Linked DNA regions of Indioceanicola profundi. The protein of the gene in region 2 interacts with the protein of the main gene of each other region in a pairwise test. Links are inferred from orthologs where the notes say so. Each region holds a gene or a part of one and is shown on either strand. Other genes may lie near its edges.

Evidence for each region.
Region 1: the proteins of DOL89_RS14305 (region 2) and DOL89_RS07080 interact in binary tests that used the Escherichia coli proteins (3 or more experiments, as listed by UniProt). The link is inferred for Indioceanicola profundi from one-to-one orthologs.

What each region holds. Positions count from the first base shown.
Region 1 is NZ_CP030126.1:1,482,952-1,487,127, forward strand. The notes cover bases 1,385-4,176. They hold DOL89_RS07080 (P-II family nitrogen regulator), read left to right. Parts: upstream 1,385-2,507; coding sequence 2,508-2,846; downstream 2,847-4,176. Other genes in these bases: DOL89_RS07070 (2OG-Fe(II) oxygenase), read right to left, coding at 1,385-1,941; glnA (type I glutamate--ammonia ligase), read left to right, coding at 3,005-4,176. Also shown: DOL89_RS07065 (NAD(P)H-hydrate dehydratase), read right to left, coding at 1-1,176; more of DOL89_RS07070, read right to left, coding at 1,186-1,384. UniProt on the Escherichia coli protein: P-II indirectly controls the transcription of the glutamine synthetase gene (glnA). P-II prevents NR-II-catalyzed conversion of NR-I to NR-I-phosphate, the transcriptional activator of GlnA. When P-II is uridylylated to P-II-UMP, these events are reversed.
Region 2 is NZ_CP030126.1:2,988,567-2,994,678, forward strand. What follows is about bases 1,476-4,819. They hold DOL89_RS14305 ([protein-PII] uridylyltransferase), read left to right. Parts: upstream 1,476-1,835; coding sequence 1,836-4,619; downstream 4,620-4,819. Other genes in these bases: DOL89_RS14300 (hypothetical protein), read right to left, coding at 1,476-1,585; DOL89_RS14310 (hypothetical protein), read left to right, coding at 4,735-4,819. Outside these bases: DOL89_RS14290 (mechanosensitive ion channel domain-containing protein), read right to left, coding at 1-24; DOL89_RS14295 (sulfite oxidase-like oxidoreductase), read left to right, coding at 220-873; more of DOL89_RS14300, read right to left, coding at 896-1,475; more of DOL89_RS14310, read left to right, coding at 4,820-5,736; DOL89_RS14315 (hypothetical protein), read left to right, coding at 5,733-6,098.

The DNA.
Region 1 (4,176 bases), 1.5 Mb from region 2 along the record:
GCTCCGCCTCGCAGCCGCCCGGGCCCGCTCCAGCTTCGATCCTGTCAGGCCGCCGAAGACGCGGCCGAACTCCCCCTCATGGGGGGTCAGCAGCCAGCGGTCGGAAAGTCCGGAGAACAGCGCCTCGGCATCTCCGGCAAAGCTTCCAAAGACATCCGCATCCAGCACGCCGGCTTTCCCGGCTTCCACCGCCGCCCGGACAGCGCTTCGTGTCTCCGCCGACACGCCTCCTCCGGGGCCAATCAGGACGGCATTCCGCCGGGGATCGGCGATCAGTTCGGCGAAGGCACCGCTGTCGGCTACAGGCTGCACGATCACGCTGGGCATGGAGAGCGCATAAATCTGCACGGCCGGCGGCGGTGCGGCGATGGTCGCCAGCCCTGCCCCGACCCGCAACGCCGCCCGCGCCGCCAGCCGTCCCGCCCCGGTCATTACCTCCCCGCCGAGGATCACCGCATGTCCGCGGCTGTACTTATGTCCGCCGAGACTCGGCCAGGGATACCGCCCACCCCACAGTTCCGGATCGTTTCGGCGGCACAGCGGCTCTATTCCGTCCAGCACCCGTGCGGGAATGCCGATATCCGCCACGACCAACTCCCCGCACAGCGCCCGCCCCGGCAGCAGCAGGTGCCCCGGCTTGTGCCGGAAGAAGGTGACGGTAAGGACAGCCCGCGGCGCGGCCCCCAGCACCTTGCCATCGTCGCCCCGGATGCCGCTGGGCACATCCACCGCGACGACCGGTGTTCCGCGCCTGACCAGTTCTTCGACCACGCCCAGGGCGACGCCATCCAAGGGACGGGACAGCCCGGCGCCAAACAGCGCATCGATCACGAGTTCCGCTTCGTCCAGCAGAGCCGTCCCAAGCGGCTCAACCGGACCGGTCCAGGTTCCGGCCGCCCAGGCGGCGTCCCCCTTCAGCGACTCCGTGCTGCCAAGCAGCCCCAGCCGCACCGGCCATCCAGCCTTTGCCAGAAGGCGTGCCGCGACGAATCCGTCGCCGCCATTGTTTCCCGGCCCGCACAGAACCGCGACCGGCCATGGACTCCATCGTTCCCGGATGGCATGGGCCACCGCGGCGCCAGCCGATTCCATCAGTTCGGGTCCGGGTACGCCGGCGGCCATGGCGGCCCGGTCGGCCCGGTACATCTCATCGACTGTCAGAATCTCATGCGCCATGGCGGGTCCTCACCACAGGTCGGATGCGATCTCCGCCGTGAAGAACAGATAGGCCCGCTCGAACGGTCCCGGCCCGCGGGGGATCACGCCGTGCAGCGCGTGACGGGAGTTGGGGAACAGCACCAGCGTGTTGGCGGCATAGGGAACAACCGCCGCCAGTTCCACCTCATCCTCGCCGATCTCGAACCGCCCTGTCTCCCGCGGTGCGGCGCGCCAGCGGTAGAGGCCCAGATCGCCGCCCGGCAACGGGTCGTCCGCATCGCGCAGATAGAACAGCCCCGTGAACAGCCGGTTTGCGGTGTCGAGATGCGCCCTGCGGTGACTTTTCGGCGCGCCTTTCACCGGAGTCGTGATCTCCAGCCGCGCGTCGGTCAGCACATCGACCGATTCGAAGCCGTCCCTGGACAGCAGCCCGACTTTCGGGCTCGGGTTGCGATCCACCCAGCCCCAGACTTCCGGGGCATGGACCGGCATGTGATCCCCGAAAAGATCGACCACGCGGCTGAGCACGTCGGACGAGGACATGCGCGCCGTAAGCTCGCGCCACAGCGGATGAAACCGGTCCTGCGTCTGGAACTGATAGGCGGAATAGGGCATCCGCTGCCCGCTCGGCGGTTCGCCGCTCCAGCCGATGTCGGCGAAGCGGGGCCGTCCGGCCCGCAGCGGCTCGAACACCTCCGGCGGGAGCGCATCCCGCACGATCAAATGCGGGAACGGGTCCAGGCGGATATCGGCTCTTGTCGCCCTGGCCAGCAGATCTGTCACGATGCTCCCCATTCCATGCCGCGCCCATGCGTGGTAGCGGCGGCATCATGCCGTGGCGGCAGGCGAACGTCACCTGCGCTGCATGGGGCAATGATGGGGATATTTTATGAAGGGGTCCCGGCCCCGCCGGAGCGGGAAAATGGGGCGACGGACGGGACTCGAACCCGCGACCACTCGGACCACAACCGAGGGCTCTACCAACTGAGCTACCGTCGCCGCCGGGAGGCCAGCGTATGCAACAATCCGCCCTGCCTCGTCAAGCCCTCTGTTGAAAGTGTCTGTTCCGTCAAAGGCAGAGCAGATCTGCCTTCCACGTATCCTGCCGAAAACGCGCAGGATTGCTAGCCTGCCTTATGCGACATGCCCTCGCGCCGATCAAGTGATGAAAAAAGGTGCAGTGTTTTGCCCGCTATTTCGGCAAAGTCACGCTCGAACGGGGAAGAAGGCGCGGACTCCGCTGGTTTTAGGCCGTGGCATGCCGCATGCTTACCCCGTTGGGCGCGCCGATCAGGCGCTTGGAACACGCGCCTCTCCGACCGGCGCGGTACAGGGAGCTTTTGGAGCCGATGAAGAAAGTCGAAGCCATCATCAAGCCGTTCAAACTGGACGAGGTGAAGGAGGCGCTCCACGAAGTCGGCATCCGTGGCATCACTGTCACCGAGGCCAAGGGCTTCGGCCGGCAGAAGGGGCATACCGAGCTTTATCGCGGCGCCGAATACGTCGTGGATTTCCTGCCCAAGGTGAAGATAGAAGTGGTGATGGACGACGCCATGGTCGACCGCGCCATCGAAGCCATCCAGCAGGCCGCCCACACCGGGCGCATCGGCGATGGCAAGATCTTCGTCACCGCAGTCGACGAGGTTATCCGTATCCGGACCGGTGAGCGCGGCCCCGACGCGATCTGACCGGACCAGGGTTTCTTATCGGCAAGGGGTGGAGCAGCCTGGGCCACCCTGAGCCGCCCGTAGCACCACCCGGGCGTCCGCCTGCCAGCTCAGCCGGTCGGCAGTTGCGGCGTCCCAATCGCCACCGGCAAAACCTCAAACCAACGGAAACCGAGGCTATGTCTGATACCAGCAAGTTCTTCGACCTGATCAAGGAGCATGACGTCAAGTACGTCGACCTCCGCTTCACCGACCCGAAGGGCAAGCTGCAGCACACCGCGCAGCATATCAGCACGGTGGACGAGGACATGTTCACCGACGGCATCATGTTCGACGGCTCGTCCATCGCCGGCTGGAAGGCGATCAACGAGTCCGACATGATCCTCATGCCGGACGCCTCGACCGCGGTCATGGACCCGTTCGCTGCCCAGCCGCTGCTGACGGTGTTCTGCGACGTCTATGAGCCCTCCACCGGGCAGCCCTACAAGCGCGACCCGCGCTCTATCGCCAAGGCGGCGGAGAACTACATGGCTGCCGCCGGTATCGGCGACACCTGCTATTTCGGCCCGGAGGCCGAGTTCTTCGTGTTCGACGACGTGAAGTTCGACGTCTCGATGAACCGCGTCCTCTACGAGTTCGACAGCGAGGAAGGTCCCTACACCTCCGCCAAGAACTACGAGGGCGGCAACCTCGCCCACCGTCCGGCGGTGAAGGGCGGCTACTTCCCGGTGGCCCCGATCGACAGCGGCCAGGACTTCCGCGCCGAGATGGTGTCCGTCCTGGCGGAGATGGGCGTCGCCGTCGAGAAGCACCACCACGAGGTGGCGGCCTCGCAGCATGAGCTGGGCGTGAAGTTCGGCACGCTGGTGCAGATGGCCGACGCCATGCAGCTCTACAAGTTCGTGGTGCACAACGTCGCCCATGCCTATGGCAAGACCGCTACCTTCATGCCGAAGCCGGTCTATGGCGACAACGGTTCGGGCATGCACTGCCACCAGTCCATCTGGAAGGACGGCAAGCCGCTCTTCGCCGGCTCTGGCTATGCCGACCTGTCGGACATGGCGCTGTACTATATCGGCGGCATCATCAAGCATGCCCGCGCCCTGAACGCCTTCACCAACCCGACGACCAACAGCTACAAGCGTCTGGTTCCGGGCTACGAGGCTCCGGTGCTGCTGGCCTACTCCAGCCGCAACCGCTCGGCCTCCTGCCGTATTCCGTACGTGAACAACCCGAAGGGCAAGCGCGTCGAAGTCCGTTTCCCGGACCCGGCCGCCAACCCCTATCTGGCCTTCGCCGCCCAGCTCATGGCCGGTCTGGACGGCATCCAGAACAAGATCCATCCGGGCGA
Region 2 (6,112 bases):
GAGTGCGCGGGTCGTCGAAGACATCCGGTGCTCTGCAACATCGTTCGGGAAAGGCGCAGAGTAGCCGGGGGCCTCTCTCCTGCCAACCCGCCTACCCCTTTTGAATTTCACCGCCGGCGCCGGCATGTCCGGGCATAGCTGCATGACGCCCCCTCGCGAAACCCGGCACCCGCCGCTATGTTAGGCCCCAAGCGCTCATTTCATCAGGCGAACAGACCCATGTCCCAGGACGATACGACCGGCCAGATCAGGCAGAAGCTGGTGGACACCAAGGAGAAGCTGGCGAAGGCGGGCCACCTCCTGACCGGCGGCGGCGGCAAGGACCGCCTTCCGCCCGGCCAGCGGGAAGTGAAGAACTGGCCCGTGCTCGACCTCGGCATCCAGCCGGAGATTCCGCTGGAGAGCTGGGAGCTGACGGTGGACGGGCTGGTGGAGAATCCGGTGACCTGGAACTGGGCGCAGTTCCAGGCCCAGCCGCAGCAGCAGTTCCTGACCGATATCCACTGCGTCACCGCCTGGTCGCGCTACGACAACCACTGGGACGGCGTCTCGGCCCGGCACCTGCTGTCCGTGGTGAAGCCCAAGCCCGACGCCCGGCACATCGTTTTCCACAGCCATGACGGCTACACCACCAACGTGAAGCTGGAGGTGTTCAACGATGAGGACGTGCTGCTGGCCCATAGCTGGGAAGGCAAGCCGATCACGACCGAGCATGGCGGGCCGGTGCGCGTGATCATCCCCAAATACTATTTCTGGAAATCCGCCAAGTGGGTGAAGCGCATCGAGTTCGTGGCCGAGGACCAGCCCGGCTTCTGGGAGGAGCGCGGCTACCACAATGAGGGCGACCCCTGGACGGAGCAGCGCTACTCCTGACGCCTGTGGGGACGCGCCCGGCTCAATCGGCCGGGCGCAGGGCGACGGTGCGGTTGAAGAAGGTCAGCGCGCCCATCAGCATCACCGTCACCCCCAGCATCTCCAGGAACTCCTCCAGCGCGACCTGGAGGGGCGGGCTTCCGAACAGCCCGTAATAGCCCATCACCTCCACCCCCACGGCGCCCGCGACCAGAAGGGCGAAGCCGCCGCCCATCAGCAGCGCCGTCTGGCGGTGGTGGACCAGCATGGTCATCAGGTTGCGCCAGGTGAATGCCGCCAGCGCCGCCCCGATCAGGGCGTAGAGGAATATCCAGCTGCCGTGCGTATCGTTGAAGCGCGGCACCCAGGCCTGATCGCGGCCGATGGCGGTGATCCGCTCATGGATCATCGCGGCTTCATCCATCGACAGGAAGACGAATCCCAAGCCGACGATCTGGCAGAACAGCGGCGTGGGCCAGTTCTTCCGCTCGCTGAAGGGGCTGGCGGCCAGCATCAGCAGCCCCACCGCCAGAAGCTGGGATGCGGCGAACCAGGAGGCCACGGTCAGCTCCGCATCCAGGTCGAACCAGCGGGACAAGGTCCAGGACCCCGTGACCGTCATCAGCCAGTACATGCCGATCAGGAAAACCTCGAACCCCAGCAGCAGGGTGAAGACTTGCCCCAGGCGCGCCGGGACGGTGGATTCGACCAGCCCTGCCTTGGCATATGTCATGAAGCCTTGTCCTCCTGTCCATGCACCGGGATGACAGATGGACGAACCATTTGTTTCAGGTTCTTGACCTCGTTTCCCTTGCCCGGACGCCGAGCCCGCATTGCCGAGTTCCTGCACGTCGCGGAATTCGCAGCGGAATCATCGGCATGTCGCCGCGGCATCACGGCGATACATCGGGAGGGGTATGATCCTTTGCGCGCACGCACCAACTCCATGGCATAGTGCGCCCATACAACCGGACCGGTCCGCCATGCCCGACATCCATACGCCCGCCGCCATCCATGCCAAGCCCCCCGGCCGCGCGGCCATTGCCATGCGGATCGCGGCCAGGGTGGATGCCCATGACGGCTCGGTGGACAGTTTGCGCACGCCCGTGCTGGCGGAGCTGAAATCGTGCCTGGAGGAAGGGCGGGCAGCGCTGCGGACCCAGTTCGAGGCGCAGCACCGGGGCGAGACGACGGTGCGCGCCCTGTCCCGCCTGATGGACAGCCTGATCCAGGCGCTGGCCGACTTCACCATGCAGACGGTCTATCCCACGGCGGAGCCCACCAGCGCCGAGCGCTTCGCCGTCGCCGCAACCGGCGGCTACGGGCGGGGCGAGCTGGCGCCCCTGTCGGACGTGGATCTGCTGTTCCTGCTGCCATACAAGCGCACGCCCCGGGTGGAGCAGATGGTGGAGTACATGCTCTACATGCTCTGGGACCTGGGGCTGAAGGTCGGGCATGCCGTCCGTTCCGTGGATGAGTGCCTGCGCCAGAGCACGGACATGACCATCCGCACCGGCCTGCTGGAGACCCGTTTCCTGTGGGGCGAGGAGAAGCTGTTCGACGAGCTGCGCGCCCGCTTCCAGAAGGAGATCGTGGCCAGCAGCGCCCCCGCCTTCATCGAGGCCAAGCTGAACGAGCGCAACGAGCGCCACCGCAAGCTGGGCGACAGCCGCTATGTGCTGGAGCCGAACCTGAAGGAGGGCAAGGGCGGGCTCCGCGACCTGCAGACGCTGTTCTGGATCGCCAAATACGTCTATCAGGTCGATGAGGTCGAGGAGCTGGTCGCCAGGGGCGTCCTGCTGGAGGAGGAGGCGCAGCGCTTCGCCAAGGCGCAGAACTTCCTGTGGACGGCGCGCTGCCAGCTCCACTACCTGACCGGCCGGGCGGAGGACAGGCTGACCTTCGACGTGCAGCCGGAAATCGCCCGCTGCCTTGGCTACACCAACCACGCCGGCACCTCGGACGTGGAGCGGTTCATGAAGCACTACTTCCTGACTGCCAAGGATGTGGGCGACCTGACCCGCATCTTCTGCGCCAACCTGGAGCAGGAGAGCAGGCGCCCGCCCCGCTTCACCCGCCTGTTCCGTGCCTTCACCCGCGGGGAGGTGGACGGGTTCGCGCTGGATGCCGGGCGTCTCAACGTGCGTTCCGACCGGCATTTCCGCGACCATCCGCTGGACCTGATCCGGCTTTTCCGCGTGGCCCAGGTCCATGATCTGGACATCCACCCCAACGCCCTGCGCGCCATCACCCGCGCGCTGTCCGTGATCGGTCCGAAGCTGCGGGAGGACAGGGAAGCGAACCGGCTTTTCCTGGAGATCCTGACCAGCCGCAAGGACCCGGAGCTGACGCTCCGCCGGATGAACGAGGCCGGCGTGCTGGGCCGCTTCGTGCCGGATTTCGGCCGTACCGTCGGCATGATGCAGTTCGACATGTACCACCACTTCACGGTGGACGAGCACACGCTGTACGCCGTGGGCATCATGCACCGGATCGAGGCCGGGCAGCTGAACGACGAGACGCCCCTGTCGGCGGAGGTGATCCATGAGATCGCGTCCCGCCGCGCCCTGTACGTGGCCGTGCTCTGCCACGACATCGCCAAGGGCCGCGGCGGCGACCATTCCATCCTGGGCGCCAAGGTGGCCCGCAAGCTCTGCCCCCGTCTCGGCATGACGGAGGAGGAGACGGAGACGGTGGCCTGGCTGGTGCGCTGGCACCTGCTGATGAGCCATGTGGCCTTCAAGCGCGACCTGGACGACGACCAGACCATCCGCCAGTTCGTGGAGATCGTGCAGAGCCCGGAGCGGCTGAAGCTGCTGCTCTGCCTAACCGTGGCCGATATCCGGGCTGTCGGCCCCGGCCGCTGGAACGGCTGGAAGGCTACGCTGCTGCGCCAGCTCTACAGCCGGGCCGTGGAGATCATGTCCGGCAGCATCGGCGACGAGGGGCGGGAGCGGCGCGTGGCCGCCGCTCAGTCCACCCTGCGGGAGGAACTGGCGGATTGGCCGGCAGCGGATGTGGAGGCGCATCTGGCGCTCGGCTATCCCAACTACTGGCTCAGCTCCGATACCGCCACGCTGGGTCGGCAGGCGCGGCTGATCCGGGAGGCGGAGCGGGCCAAGGCGCCGCTGACCTTGGACACCCGGATCGACCGCGGACGGGCGGTGACGGAGGTGACCGTCTATACGGCCGACCATCCCGGACTGTTCTCCCGCCTTGCCGGCGCGCTGGCATTGGCCGGGGCGGACATCGTGGATGCCCGCATCTTCACCATGACCAACGGCATGGCGCTGGACGTCTTCACCGTCCAGGCCTCCACCGGCGGCATGTTCGACAGCCCGGACAAGCTGGCCCGTCTATCCGTCATTGTGGACAAGGCGCTGGCCGGGGAAGTGCGGCTGGCCGAAGAGCTGGCCAAGCGGCGCGCGGCCCTGAGTTCCCGCCACCGCGCCTTCAAGGTCGCTCCCCGCGTGCTCGTGGACAACAAGGTTTCCTCCGGCCATTCAGTGGTGGAGGTGAACGGTCGCGACCGTTCCGGCCTGCTCTATGACCTGACCCGCGCGCTGACCGGGCTCAACCTCCAGATCGCCTCTGCCAAAATCTCCACTTATGGGGAGGCGGCGGTGGACGTCTTCTACGTCAAGGACGTGTTCGGCCTGAAGATCACCCATGAAGCGAAGCTGAAGCAGGTTCGCGAAGCCCTGCTGGCCGCCCTGGCCGACCCCGATCCCGAGCCGAGGAAGGCAGGACGGAAGAGAGCGGCTTAAGCCCTGCTTATAGTTTAAGTTGATTTCCACTCGACGGCGGAAACCTGAGCTAGCACTGTGAGGATGTGTCAACTCAGGTGTATCTCCACCGATGATAATGGAAAGATGTTTGCGGTTGCTGGCCACCGCCAGCTTCGTGCTGCTTCTATCGGCCTGTGGAACGCCACGGCCGAAAGATGCCGTCCTGGCGTTTGCCGCTGCCGCAGATGCAGCGCCGGGTCTGGTCGCCTCAAGCAGCGATGCAAGCCATACGGCTTCGGCATCATCCAACATGCTGCAAAGGGCCATGGCCGGGGATGCTATCTCCATCGTCTGCGGGCAAAGCGGGACCAGGCCCAAAGACGGGGCCTGTACCTTGGTGCCGGAGGAAAGCGGGCCCGCAACCGCCACCCCGTCCAGCCAGGATGCCGAAGTCGCTCTGCAAACCTATGCCGAAGCGCTGGTTGCATATGGATCGGCATTGAAAATGATCGCGGAGGCCGATACGGGCGAAAAGCTCGACAAGGCTTCCGAAGAGCTTGCCAAGTCCGTGACGAACCTCGCGGGCGCGAGCAAAGCGCCGATCGACTCCGTCAAGGCCGAATTGGGCGTGGCCGCCCGGATTGTCGGCTTCGTCACCGGCAGACTCGTCGAGCATCGGCAGCAGGCAATCCTGCGCAAAGCGGTCACGCGGGTCGGTGAGCACGGTCTTCTCAAACAGGCAATCGATCGGATAACCCCTCCCTTGGATCAGGCGCATGATGGCGCGGTCCATGACCGCTGGACCAGAATCCAAAGCATGCGCAGTCTTCTCGCCAGCATCAGCCCTAGCCAGATCACTTCCGTGGGACTGGCCGCGGAAGAAAAAGGGGATGCAGCGGCAGGCAGCGTGACTGCCGCGGTCCAGGCCGCCCGGGTCGCCATCATGTTGGCAATCGAGGATGATCTGGATGCGTTGAACGCCCTGCTCATGGCTGATCCCAGGCCAGCCCTCGCAAAGATCACCGAAACCCACGATGCACTGGAAACAGCCCTCAGGAAATCGGAGCCGGCCCCGGCACGTATTCCGCATCAACAGACGAACACAGACGATGCCGTCGCGGCGTCCGAAGCTGAGCACGGGAGTGTCGGACCATGAGCGACCTGAACGCCCTCTCCGCCATTGAACAGGTGCGCGCGGAAATACGTGCGAAGCTGGAAACGCTTCGTGATCATCGGGATGAGATCGCGGGACTGCCGAAGAACGTAAAGCAGCAAGTCGCATTCATGCAGCTTCAGCATGAAATCATCCGGCTTCAGAACCTGGATGCGCAGCTCTGGACGGATGAAATCCTTGCCCGCGCCGAGGCGGAGAACTGGGCAGAGGCGATCAGCGAACTCCACGGCTTGGCCGACGATCTGAAGAAGGAGCAGAACAAGCTCGACCGGATGGTCGCGATCACGGACAAGGTGAAGAAGGTCGTCGACATCATCGAGAAGATCGTCAAAGCCCTGCTGTAGGGTCGGCCCGATGG